3 regions of the Marinobacter sp. AL4B genome follow, and region 3 is predicted to be linked to each of the others. Evidence: predicted binding sites of a transcription regulator. Region 3 holds the regulator's gene; each other region holds the start of a gene.
The links. Region 3 encodes LexA, which represses DNA repair genes until DNA is damaged. Its sites were predicted from a motif close to CTGTNTNNNNANACAG; they were not measured.

Region 1 (4,387 bases), 130 kb from region 3:
AATTTTCGAAGTGCTTGCCGGAGTTTTTTCTCCAACTTGTTAATGACTTCCTCAAATTTGTCCCGCTGTGCATCCGTCAACTCTTTGAAGCTTTCCGGCGTATGAGGCTGATCTCCATTCATAGCGACCAACCGATAGCCGCCGGGCGTCGTCACAGTCAGGCTGACCTTTTTTCGCCGTGCTTGTGCAGCAACCTTCTCGAGTTCGTCTTCCTGCATTTTGACGTAGTCATTTTTCAGGCTTTCAGCTCTTTCCAGAAAGCCATCACCTTCAAACGTCTGCGGGATCATTTTGACCAAACGGGACATCAGTTTGTCCATGTCCTGCTTCAGTTGATGGCCCATGCCTGCAGGTAATTTAAGCAATGTCGGATTTCTGGGCTCGTCGAAATTGGCGACATAACACCAGTCATGAATCTGCTGCTTGGAATCGGTGTGATGTTCAAGGTAGCGCAGCATCATCGTGCGCTTACCCAAACCGTTTCGGCCAACGGCGTACACGTTGTACCCACCGTGAGGCATGGCCAACGCAAAGCGAACGGCTTCTTCCGCCCGATTTTGGCCCACGATTTCGGCCAGCGGTTCCAATTGCCGGGTGGTTTTAAATGGCAGGTCTTTCAGAACACAGGCTTTGTACAACTGGTGCAACGGCAATGACTTCAAGTTTGGTACCCGTCGAGGTCGATTTCAGATGGTAAAAACAACCTTGCATTGTAGTGCTTGCGCTGCCGACTGTCGCCTATCACTTCCAGTTTTAGCGAATTGAATTAAACCAAACCAGCATCCAGACTCGCGGCCACATACAGCCCCAACTCTTCACACTGCTCAACAAATTCTTCTTTGTACTCGCCGCGACAAGTCAGAGGCTCTTTAACCAACTTCCAACGTAATCCGGTGGCAATACTTTCAATCGCCCGGCTAGTACCAGTGCCATCGTGCCCGGCACGAACGTAAAAAGCGAAAGGGAGACCTTGTGTCTCTTCAAGGCAGGGGTAATAACTTCGGTCGAAGAAATCTTTGAGGGCCCCCGACATATAGCCGAGGTTTTCGGTGGTACCGAGGATGATCGCATCGCAAGCCAGAACATCCTCGGGGCCGGCATCCAGCGGCGCTTTCACAACCACTTCTACCGATTCAACATCCGGGTGGCGGGCGCCGTTTTCAACGGCTTCCCGCAACCGCAAAGTATTCGGAGATGGGGCATGGGCTACAATAAGCAATCGCTTCATAACACACCTCCACTAACTGTTATTAGAGCAACTCTCCGTTTGCCTCAGCCGTTGCGGCTGCAGCCTCGTCCTTCTTAACTGGCTTAGGCATTAACTTCTCACGAACTTTAGCCTCGATTTCCTGAGCCACGTCCATATGCTCTTCCAGATATTTGCACGCGTTTGCCTTGCCCTGGCCAATCTTGTCACCGTTGTAGGCGTACCAGGCTCCGGCTTTATCAACAAAGCCTTCTTTCACACCCATGTCGACCACTTCAGCCATGTGGTAGATGCCCTTACCGTACATGATCTGGAATTCGGCTTGCCTGAACGGTGGCGCCACCTTGTTTTTAACAACCTTCACACGGGTTTCGTTACCAACCACTTCGTCCCCGTCTTTGACAGCACCAATACGGCGAATATCCAGACGCACAGATGAGTAGAATTTCAGAGCGTTACCACCGGTGGTCGTTTCGGGAGAACCAAACATCACACCAATCTTCATACGAATCTGGTTAATAAAGACCATCAGACAGTTGGCGTGTTTCACGTTACCGGTCAACTTACGCAGAGCTTGAGACATCAAACGAGCCTGAAGGCCAACGTGACTGTCACCCATCTCGCCTTCAATTTCTGCCTTCGGCGTCAGTGCGGCTACCGAGTCGACAATGATCACGTCAATGGCGTTTGAACGCACCAACATGTCGGCAATTTCCAGCGCCTGCTCACCCGTATCAGGCTGTGACACCAGCAAGTCGTCTACGTTAACGCCCAGCTTCTCGGCGTAGATAGGATCAAGCGCGTGCTCGGCATCGATAAAGGCACAGGTTTTACCCTGTTTTTGAGCTTCAGCGATGACCTGAAGGGTCAACGTGGTTTTACCGGAGCTTTCCGGGCCGTAAATTTCAACAATCCGGCCGTATGGCAAGCCGCCTATACCCAGAGCAACATCCAATCCCAAGGAGCCGGTAGATACCGCAGGAATGGCTTCGCGGGGCTGATCGCCCATCTTCATCACGGCACCTTTGCCGAACTGACGCTCAATCTGGCCAAGTGCTGCGCTAAGTGCTTTCTTGCGGTTATCTTCCATTATTGCCCCACCTTGTTTACCTGAATGCCCGAGCCTCTATATGTTTAAGGCCCGCAGCGATATTCAAAAGAATACACCGGAGGCTATCCAGTGCTTTTCCTGTATATTTGAACAGTATTAAAACATAAGCGTTCGCAGAGACCAACCCCCGCCCAAGCGAAAAACATCACAGCTTCCGAAGATATTCCGTAACCCCTTGCAGGACATACAAAACCGCCTGGCGCCTCACCTGATCTCGATCTCCATTAAAGCGTTTCACGCTGGCCTCGGTACGCTCGCTTCCCATTCCCCAAGCAAACCAGACTGTACCGACGGGCTTATCCTCGCGCCCCCCGCCGGGGCCGGCGATACCACTAATGGCTACCGCCACGTCAACACCTACAGCCTTTATGGCACCTTCGACCATTTGGCGAACCACGGCTTCGCTCACAGCGCCATACTTTTCCAGCGCAGACGCCTCCACGCCCAGAATGGTGCTCTTGGCTTCGTTGCTGTAGGTTACCAACCCCGCCATCAAGTACGCCGACGAGCCAGCGCTATCGGTCAACACCTTAGCAACCCAACCGCCAGTGCAGCTCTCTGCGGTCGCAATCGTTCTGCCCTGCTGCTTCAGAAGCGTGGCCAACTGATCTCCAGCTTGCTCAAGCGCCAACTCGGATGCCTGCATCGTTCGATCTCCCGTTAAAACCGTCCACAAACCCACGATCAATTTTGTCTTTCAAGCGCCAAACCCACTTTCCAGAGAAAGAAAAAGGGCCATAACTCCCGACCGCGACCTTGTCACCACAGGCAATAAGGTACAACGTATTGGTTCGGGGCTGAAAGGCTCTAAGCTTGCCAGATGCGATTGCTGCACGCAGGTTGTCCGCCAGTACTGGCGCCGCACGAACGGCATGTACGCCGGAGCGCTTCACGGCCTGATCGAGGCGGCTACAGGCATCGCCGGCCGCGAAAACGTCAGGATGAGACAGGCTTTGATGGCATTCATTCACCAGCACAAAGCCCTGGGCGTCTACCGCCAGACCACTTGTCGCCAGAAATGGAAAAGCCTCAGAACCGGTTACCGCCATAACCAAGTCTGGATCCAGGGACGTGCCATTCGTCAGAGTCAGATAACGGCCGGCAGCTTCAGCTCGCTCTTCAACAATGTCCACGTCCAGCTTTGCCAGCTTCCGACGGGTCAATTTGCGTAAACGTTGGCTAAAATCCGGCAACAGTCCTTGATTACCCGTTATCAAACTTACCCTGGCATCCGCTTCAGCGCCTCCCGCTCCGACATGTGCCATGGCCATCGCCAACTCGGCACCTGCCGCACCGCCACCCACTACGACCAAATGCTGGACCCTGCCGTCAGACGCTTCGTTTAAGCGTGACCATTGTTGGTGAAACTGCCCCAATGGCTTAATGCTCAGCAACGAGCCGGTGAACCCTCGAAGATTCTCAAGGTTGGTTCTCGCGCCGATATCGATTGAAAGCCAGCTGTAATCCAGCAAATCGCCATCCGCCAGACGAATCTTTTTATCGTCCGCCAGGATTTCCACGACGCTACTCAAAACAAGCTTGGCACCGGCCGCTTTCGCCACCGGCTCAGCATCAACCCGGCATTGATCAATGGTGTAATGCCCGGCAATCCACCCGGGAATCATGCCCGAGTAGTATTGCCATCTTGATGGCGTCACCAGAACCAACTCGACATCGTCAAGGGGCGTCGTTATCCATTGCTTTAACGCGATCAGATGTGCGTGGCCAGCCCCCATCAAAATAAGGCGTTTCATAACGACTCCGGTGATTGTCGACGCAGAACAAACAAAGGTATTCTCAAGTGCAGCTCCTTCTGGTTAGATAACAAGATTATCGCTTCTGACCCGCCAATCCCCAACATGTTCCGGAGTACCGCATTTACGTGCCAAACGCCTCCATGGTTAAACCCGAGCTCTCCATCATCATACCCGTGCTGAACGAAGCAGCTGAATTACCGGCTTTGTTAACGCATTTAGCGCACTGGCAACAACGCGGCGCAGAAGTGGTCTTAGTGGATGGCGGCAGCACAGATCAAACCTCAGACATGGCCCGTGACGCCGGTTTTGAGG
Region 2 (4,387 bases), on a different contig from region 3:
GATTTTGTAAACGCCCGGGAAAACACATCCCGCCAGAGATATAATGCTAATAAGAACGATAGCGGTGAGCTTTTGCATCGCTTAGGGAAATCCTCTATCTTGAGTTCGCCTGCCTGGAGCAGGTGTGAAACGGGCTAACCGTTGAACGGCGGCTTCATCATACCGGAAGCCGTAAGGCACACCAAAGAGTGAATACTAGCATGTCATCTGAAAACACCGAATTACGAAAAGTCGGTCTTAAGGTAACTCTTCCGAGAGTTAAGATCTTCAATATCCTTGAGAATGCTAAAGAGCATCATTTGAGTGCCGAGGATGTCTATAAAAAACTGTTAGACCAAGGCGACGACGTGGGATTGGCAACTGTGTATCGGGTGCTGACTCAATTCGAAACTGCAGGGCTGATTCTCCGGCACAATTTCGAAGGCGGACATGCCGTGTTCGAGATGGCTGGTGATGACCACCATGACCACATGGTGTGCACTCAGACCGGCGAAGTTGTCGAGTTTGTCGATGAAGTGATCGAAGAGCGTCAGAAGAAAATTGCCGCAGAGCACGGCTACGAAATCGTCGAACACAGCCTGATTTTGTACGTTAGGCCAATAAAATCTGACGATAAGTAAGCGAAAGCAATAAAAAAAGGGGCCGGCATAGGCGGGCCCCAAAAACTCTCGAAATCGAGAGGGGATTCTTTACCTAGTGATGGGTTGCCTGGCCTTTCACGACCATTTCTTTCGCGTGCGCGATGGTTTGTTCTGTCATGTCTACGCCGCCCAGCATTCGGGCCACCTCATCAATTCTGCCTTGGTCGTTCAGTGCTTCGATGCGCGAGAAAGTGGCTTCTTTTTCTGTAAATTTACTCACGAACAGATGTTGATGGCTTTGCGCTGCCACTTGCGGTAGGTGAGTTACGCAAAGCACTTGTCCATTGCTTCCCAGAGATCGCAGCAAGCGACCAACCACTTCGGCGGTGCCACCGCCAATGCCAACGTCCACTTCGTCGAATACCAATGTGGGCGTTGTTGAAGTTTGCGCAACAACAACTTGAATCGCGAGGCTGATCCGAGACAATTCACCACCAGATGCGACTTTTGCCAGTGGTCGGGCCGGTTGGCCGGGGTTGGCGCTGACCAGAAATTCAATGTCCTCCAAGCCGTGCGGCGCTGGATCGCCTTCTTTGTCCCTGTTCAAATGGGTGACAAACTGCACAGATGGCATGCTCAGTTGAGCCAATTCGTGGGCAATGCGCTGGTCCAGCTCTGCGGCTGCCTGCTCGCGTTTGGCTGACAATTGCGCTGCAACCGCGTCAAACTTGGCTTTAAAGCTTTCCATTTCCGCTTCGAGTTGCTCGAGACTGCCTGCGCCGCCGTCTAATTCCTCCAGCTCGGCCCGTAAGCGTTGGTGCAGTTCAGGCAGTTCTTCTGGCCCAATTCGATGTTTGCGTGCCATTTGGTAAACGGCGCTCAAGCGCTCTTCAATTTCGGCGAGTCGTGTTGGGTCCGCTTCATAATCGTCAACAAAACGTCGCAGGTTGTCGCCCGCTTCGGAAATCTGAATCTGGGCTTCGTTGAGCATTTGTAAAGTGTCGATAAGCTCGGGTACTTCAACAGGCAATTGTTCTAGCAGTTGGAGTGCCTGGCGCAGGCTGCTCGCAGCGCTGGTTTCATCCTCTGTGCAAAACTGCGCCGCCTGATGGCTGCAGTGTAAGATTGCGTCGGCCTGGCTAAGTTGTGCTTGTTCTTGCTCGAGAGCTTCTTGTTCGCCGTCGTCGAGCGCCAAGCGGTCGAGTTCTTCTACCTGATATCGCAGCAACTGAAGCTTGGCTTCGGTTTCATCGGCGTTTTGCTGGCGCTGGAGCAGTTTCTGCTGGGTTTGGTGCCAGTTTTTCCAGGCAGCTTTAGTTTGCTCGGCCAATTGTTCAGCGCCGGAAAAATCATCGAGTAATTTTCGATGGGTGTCTTTGCGAAGCAGTGATTGATGTTGATGCTGGCTGTGGATATCCATCAGCAGGCCGCCCAGTTCTTTCAATTGGGATAGCGGCGAGGGTTGGCCGTTGATAAACGCTTTGGAGCGCCCGTCTTTGCTGATGGTTCGGCGCAGGATGCATTCGCTTTTCTCGTCCAAGTCATGGCTTTCAAGCCACGCGCCAGCTTCCGGGATGCTCGAAATGTCGAAGCTGGCGGTGATATCAGCACGCTTGGCACCGTGACGCACGGCGCCGGCGTCTGCGCGGCCGCCCATGGCGAGGCCCAAGGCATCCAGAACAATGGATTTGCCAGCGCCAGTTTCTCCGGTCAGTGCTGTCATGCCCTTGTTGAACTGTAGTTCAACGCGTTCGGCGATGGCGTAGTTGGAAACGGTAAGTTGTGTAAGCATGCCGATACCTCCGCTTGGGCCCCGAGAGGGCTTCAAAAATAATACTGTTCGCTTATACAGTTGCTGTGAATATATACAGTGATTTTTGGGTTTGCAAATTTCGGCGGGTAAAAAATAGAAAGAATCCCTTGTTGAAAAGGTTGAATCTGATGGGCTGAACCCCATATCGGTTCGCAAAGCATATATTTCCTGCCGTTTTGAGCGGTAGGCTCTATTCGCCGCGTGCCTTCGGGCGCTGGAAAACGTATTGGGAGTGATCATGAGTGCTGACGATAAGCGCAACGAGCAAGTAGAAGAGCAGGTTGAGGTAGATGAAGTCGCGGCCAACGCTGAGCAGGACGCTCAGGCTGAGGCTGGTGAAGGTTCTGAGCTGGATGCGCTGAAAGCCCAGTTGCAGGAGCATCAGGATCAGGCTTTACGTGCTCAGGCAGAGATGCAGAATGTTCGTCGCCGGGCAGAGTTGGACGTTGAAAAGGCGCACAAGTTCGCCTTGGAAAAGTTCGTGAAGGAGCTGCTGCCCGTTGCTGACAGCCTGGAAAAGGCGGTTGAGAGCACCGAAGGTCAGGAAGAATCCGGCGAGTTGGTGGCTTCCATCCGCCAGGGTGCGGAAATGACTCTGGGCTTGTTTCTCGGCAGCCTTCAAAAGTTCAACGTCGAGCAGCTGAACCCGGTTGGTGAGCCGTTTGATCCGCAGCAGCATGAAGCCATGTCGATGGTTCCCGCGCCAGACGCGGAGCCCAACAGTGTTGTGGCAGTTGTGCAGAAAGGTTATCTGCTGAACGGTCGTGTCGTTCGCCCGGCCATGGTTGTGGTGGCGAAGGCAGAAAGTGCACCAAAAATCGACGAGCAGGCTTGAAAAACCGAATAAAGCGCCAATATAGCCATTAAACAGAAGCAACCGGGGTGTCATCACTTCGGGTAGATTTCAGCAAGATTTGGAGTGAATTTATGAGCAAGATTATCGGTATTGACCTCGGAACCACCAACTCCTGTGTAGCCGTAATGGACGGCGACAAGGTCAAGGTTATTGAAAACGCCGAGGGTGATCGCACCACCCCTTCCATCATTGCTTACACCGATGATGGCGAAACGCTGGTTGGTCAGTCAGCTAAGCGCCAAGCGGTTACTAACCCGCACAACACTTTGTATGCCATCAAGCGTTTGATCGGTCGTCGTTTTGAAGACGACGTGGTACAAAAAGACATCAAGATGGTTCCTTACAAAATCACCAAAGCAGACAACGGTGATGCGTGGGTAGATGTGAAAGGCCAGAAAATGGCTCCGCCGCAGATTTCAGCGGAAACGCTGAAGAAGATGAAGAAAACTGCTGAAGACTACCTGGGCGAAACAGTAAGTGCGGCAGTTATTACGGTTCCGGCTTACTTTAATGACAGCCAACGCCAAGCCACCAAAGACGCCGGTAAGATCGCGGGTCTGGAAGTTAAGCGGATTATCAACGAGCCGACTGCAGCTGCTCTGGCCTATGGCATGGACAAACAAAGCGGTGACCGCACAGTAGCCGTGTATGACTTGGGTGGCGGTACCTTTGACCTGTCCATCATCGAAATTGCCGACGTGGATGGCGAGCATCAGTTCGAAGTTCTGGCCACCAACGGCGACACCTTCCTGGGTGGTGAAGACTTCGACCTGAAGGTTATCGAATACCTGGCAGACCAGTTCAAGAAAGACAGTGGTATCGACCTGCGCGGTGACTCACTGGCGATGCAGCGTCTGAAAGAAGCTGCGGAAAAAGCCAAGATCGAATTGTCGAGCAGCCAGCAGACCGACGTGAACCTGCCATACGTTACCGCAGATGCGTCTGGTCCTAAGCACATGAACGTCAAGCTGACCCGTGCCAAGCTGGAATCTCTGGTAGAAGACCTGGTTCAGCGCAGCCTTGAGCCATGTAAAGTGGCGCTGAAAGACTCTGGTCTGAGTGCTTCTGAAATTGATGAAGTGATTCTCGTCGGTGGTCAGACTCGTATGCCACTGGTTCAGGAAAAAGTGAAAGAGT
Region 3 (4,387 bases):
GATATTCAGGGTGCCATTGCACGCCCAGTAGCCATTGTTTTCCGGTACTTTCGATAGCTTGAACAAACAAGTCGTTGTCCACCGCGGTAACCCGAAGGCCTTGGCCGAGTTGCTTGATGGCTTGGCTATGAATGCGATTGGCACCAATTCGCCAGCTCTGCATCAATTCCGCTAGCCGACTGCCTGAAACCAGTCTTACGGTTTGCAGTGGTAGCAGCAAAGGTCGATGCCGGGTATTTACCCGAAGAGGCGTGACGTTCTGACACAAAGACCCACCGTGGAAAATATTGATGAACTGCGCTCCGCGGCAGATACCGAGTACCGGAATACCAAGGGCCTCCGCCTGTTCCAGTAATCGGTGATCGGTGTCATCTCTTTTCGGGTTGTACTTGGCTGTCACCTGGGACTGTTGGCCGTAGCGTTCCGGGTGCACGTGGGTACCACCGGAAAGTACCAACCCGTCCAGCAGCGCAACGTTGATCCGTGAGCCAGGGCGAATGTAGTGGGTACGTGCGCCCGACAAGCGCAAACCGAGGCTGATTAGCCTCTGAGCAAGACTTCGTCGGGCGGGGCCACTAATACCGATCGTCAGTCCCGGAATGTCTGTTTCGGTTTCTGTATTAGACATAGCCGTGTTCTTGAAGCCATTGCTGAGTGGTGTCGGTCCAGGAATGGGTCAGGTTGTGAAAGCTCAATTCTTGCGCTTCCCGGAACTTCCTGCGCAGTACCGCCAGATCCTGAGCGTTATTGGCTAGTTTCTCAAGTACCACCCAATCGTTCCAAACGGTGGAAAAATGCCAGTTCGGATTGTCGATGTCGCAGTCTGGAAGCCGGTAATGAAGAGTAGGGCGGCTTTTGATGCGAGGATCTTGCACATACTCGGCCAGATAATCTGCGTCGAGATGAGCAAACAGCGGCAGCAAATCCAGAGCGCGGTTTCGAGTCGGGTTGCTGTCAAGGTAGTCTTTCATCAAACCTCTGATGTCAGGAGCGTAGTTATCCTGCATCAGCTTCTCCGTATATTTAGTGCTCCACGGTTCGATGTAGGTGGTGAACTTGCGACTGATATCGATTTGGTGTCGCGATTTTAGCCACTCATACAAGGCCGCAAACGCTTGCAGATAGCGCACTAGGGTGCCGGGTTCCAAGTCTGGCAGTTCCGGGTTTAGCTGCAGTCCAAATGCAAAATAGAGCGCTTCCCTGCTTCCCAGCGCGCCTAAGTCACGGAGTTCGTCCACCAGCGTTTCCATGATGTGTAGCTTGGACAGTGGCAAGGGCGGGCCCACAATTTCCAAGGGCACAATTTTCTCGGCAGCGAAATCGATGGCATCCATCGCGTGAGAGGCCAGTTCCCGAATGGAAGTGGGCAGCCCTTCATCAGCGAGATTAAGATCTTTGATCGGATCGGAATCCAACTCAATTGTGTAATCACCATCGTTGGTTTTGATGCTTGTGACATACCGGGATTGGAGTTCCGGTTTGCCGCCAAGCAACCGACTGGCATGGTCTATAAGTGCATCATAACTGAGCCCGGATAACTCAATTTCTACTCCAACCTTGCGTTCATTGCCATCAGTGGTGCGCGTGTTGACAGGCATATTGCTGAGTTTTGAAGAGCTCATAGTATGTCGCGGTTCCTTTGAAGACTTTGTTAGCCACCATAACACAGCGGTATGACGTTTCACGTTAGTGGCCACAAATGATCGATAACAGACTTTACACTGGATAAAACACTGTATATAGTCAAATCACTGTATAAAAAACCAGTCATCATTATCTGGAGTGGCCCAACATGAAACTAACTGCCAGGCAGTCCCAAGTACTGGATATTATTCGGCGATATCTTGATGAGACTGGCTATCCGCCAACCCGTGCAGAGATTGCGGCAGAACTGGGTTTTCGTTCAGCGAACGCAGCTGAAGAACACTTAAGAGCTCTGGCGCGCAAGGGCGCTATTGAAATGGTACCCGGGGCCAGTCGGGGCATAAGGCTGCCGGAAGCCGAGCCGGATTTGGGGTTGCCGGTTATCGGTCAGGTTGCGGCGGGTAGTCCGATACTGGCTCAGGAACACGTTGAAGATCATTGCGCACTCCAGCCTAACTTTTTCTCGCCAAAGGCGGATTACCTGCTGCGTGTGCGAGGCATGAGCATGAAAGACATCGGTATTCTTGATGGGGATTTGCTGGCGGTTCACCGGACTCAAGATGTCCAGAATGGTCAGATTGTTATCGCGCGTGTGGGAGACGAAGTCACCGTTAAACGGTTCCGTAAGGATGGCGATAAAGTGTGGTTGATTGCCGAAAACGAAGAGTTCAGCCCCATTGAGGTAGATCTGACGGAGCAAGAGCTTTTCATTGAAGGGCTTGGTGTGGGTGTCATCCGGCGTTCAGAGTTGCACTGAAAGCTGACAATTAGACATGCGAACAACGCAGGTAGGTGAGTGATGGAACAGTTGAGCTTCAATCATAATATGGCGTTTCAACCCGCAGCTGTGATTTCTGCGCAGGCAGCTTCATCGCATTATCGCCGACCTGAATCTCGGCGCACGACCTCGGGGCAGGTCGATCTCAGGGGGAACGTGACTGAGATTATCCTGCCGGAGGGTCAGGTTGAGAATTTTCAGTTGCTGTTGCCGATGTTGACGCAATTGAATCAGGAAAAACGTTGGTTGGCCTGGATAGACCCCCCTCATTCTTTGGTAGGGAAGTGGCAAAACACGCATGGCATTGTGACGGGTGAGATTCTGGTGCTGCGTTCAACACCAGAGATTCCGGCTCAGCAGTTGGCTGAGTTGGCGCTTGGAGCGGGCACCTGCCATGCGGTTGTGTTGTGGACTAACAAGCTGGCGCGCTCTGCGCTCGAGTCGCTGCAAAAAGCTTCTGCGAAAGGAAAGAGTCACGGAGTCGTACTGCGCCAGCGGTAATGTCGAAACCTAGTGGAGCGTGTAGTGAGGTTGGGCGTCGCCAAAGTCGCCTTCCTCGTCGCCCCAATCAACTTCTTCAGAAATAGTTCCGGTGGCTTCGATGCCTGCCGCGATCATAGCTTTTGCGATGCTCATGTCTCGGTCTGCCATCATTTCCTTCGCTTCGGGTGAGAAAGAAATGCGGACCAGCGGTGCGGCATCGTCATCAACGCGACGTAAAGCATAGTCTCCGTTAGGTAATTCAACGATTTCAAAAAACGATGGTGACATTCTTTAGGCCTTTGCTTGGTGCGATTTATTCGTGAGTAGCGGTTCAGGAGAGGTGGTTACCACTCGTTATGTCTGTTTTCTACGGCTCGGGCAAAATCGGTCATGGCCGTCAGGGTGTTTTGCAGGCTCTTGGCTGATCGATCCGCACCATCCTCTGCAGAAACCGCAATGATGTTGTCAGCCGAGACGGTTTTTTTAGGTGTGGGCGGCTGCTTCAGAGTCTTTTCAAGTTGTTCAAGATGAGACCACCAGCTGGCTGGAGAACGCTGTAACGTTTCTAAATCCTCGAGATCTTCAGTCTCGTAGGGGATTCGGGTTCTGAGTGCTTCAAGAGACAGTGGTTCCGAGACTTTTTGCTGATGATGCTGTGCGATCATCACCATCAAGGTGCTTCGGGCTCGCAGCAATAGCTCAATAACGCCCTGCGTCGTGGCTTCATTCAGCATAGTGCTTTGGGGGTTAACTTGAGCTTGCTCAATGGGTTGTTCCAGCTGCGCTAGTAAAATCTTCGCCAGATACAATTTCTGGGAAGTCAGTGAGTACCATTGAGACGCCATAGTTGACCCGTGCTGAATTAAGCCGATCCTTTAAAGTTAGCTGCTTAGCGTATCATTTTTAAACAGGCATTTCTTCCGCCCGTGGTTTGTGCTTAGACACAAGAAACTACAAAGAATTTCTTGAAACGATCGTTTGAATTTGGCAAAAAGGGCCACTTGGAGCAGAGTGCAGGTGCTCAAAAGATCATTGTTGGAGAATAAGGAATGCGAAACCGATTGTTAGCAGTCGTCACTATTGCTGCGTTAAGTGTGTCCGGTTCCGCGTGGGCCACGGTGGCTCCAGAGGAAGCGAAGCGTTTAAAAAGCGAGTTAACACCGGTAGGCGCAGTGCGGGCTGCCAACGATGCCGGTACTATTCCGGCCTGGCAGGGTGGTTTGGCAACCCCTCCAGCAAATTGGAAAGAGGGAAACGTTGAAGTAAATCCTTTTCCCCAAGATGAACCGTTATTCGTTGTAACCCGGGACAACCTGGATTTATACCGGGACAAGCTCACGGATGGTCATATTAAGATGCTTGAGCAGTATGGCCCCAATTTCTTTATGCCAGTCTATAAAACACGCCGAACGGCTGCATTTCCCGAAGAGGTTTATCAAAAATCTTACGAGAATGCGTTGAGTGCTGAGTTGCTCGATAACG

Region 1: the regulator LexA is predicted to act here: its motif matches at 2,397-2,412, upstream of recA (recombinase RecA).
Region 2: the regulator LexA is predicted to act here: its motif matches at 2,437-2,452, upstream of recN (DNA repair protein RecN).

Annotation. Positions count from the first base shown of each region.
Region 1 covers NZ_JAILWZ010000011.1:806,163-810,549, forward strand. The annotation lists gene K5L82_RS07870 (Lon protease family protein) at 1-662, opposite strand, end outside; gene K5L82_RS07875 (flavodoxin family protein) at 767-1,228, opposite strand; gene recA (recombinase RecA) at 1,251-2,297, opposite strand; gene K5L82_RS07885 (CinA family protein) at 2,464-2,964, opposite strand; gene K5L82_RS07890 (FAD-dependent oxidoreductase) at 2,939-4,072, opposite strand; gene K5L82_RS07895 (TIGR04283 family arsenosugar biosynthesis glycosyltransferase) at 4,201-4,387, shown strand, end outside.
Region 2 covers NZ_JAILWZ010000013.1:315,108-319,494, reverse strand. The annotation lists gene K5L82_RS11770 (outer membrane protein assembly factor BamE) at 1-78, opposite strand, end outside; gene fur (ferric iron uptake transcriptional regulator) at 201-620, shown strand; gene recN (DNA repair protein RecN) at 694-2,373, opposite strand; gene grpE (nucleotide exchange factor GrpE) at 2,633-3,229, shown strand; gene dnaK (molecular chaperone DnaK) at 3,322-4,387, shown strand, end outside.
Region 3 covers NZ_JAILWZ010000011.1:672,326-676,712, reverse strand. The annotation lists gene K5L82_RS07305 (gamma-glutamyl-gamma-aminobutyrate hydrolase family protein) at 1-628, opposite strand, end outside; gene K5L82_RS07300 (amidoligase family protein) at 621-1,622, opposite strand; gene lexA (transcriptional repressor LexA) at 1,793-2,401, shown strand; gene K5L82_RS07290 (cell division inhibitor SulA) at 2,444-2,923, shown strand; gene K5L82_RS07285 (hypothetical protein) at 2,933-3,193, opposite strand; gene K5L82_RS07280 (DUF6586 family protein) at 3,250-3,750, opposite strand; gene K5L82_RS07275 (DUF1329 domain-containing protein) at 3,955-4,387, shown strand, end outside.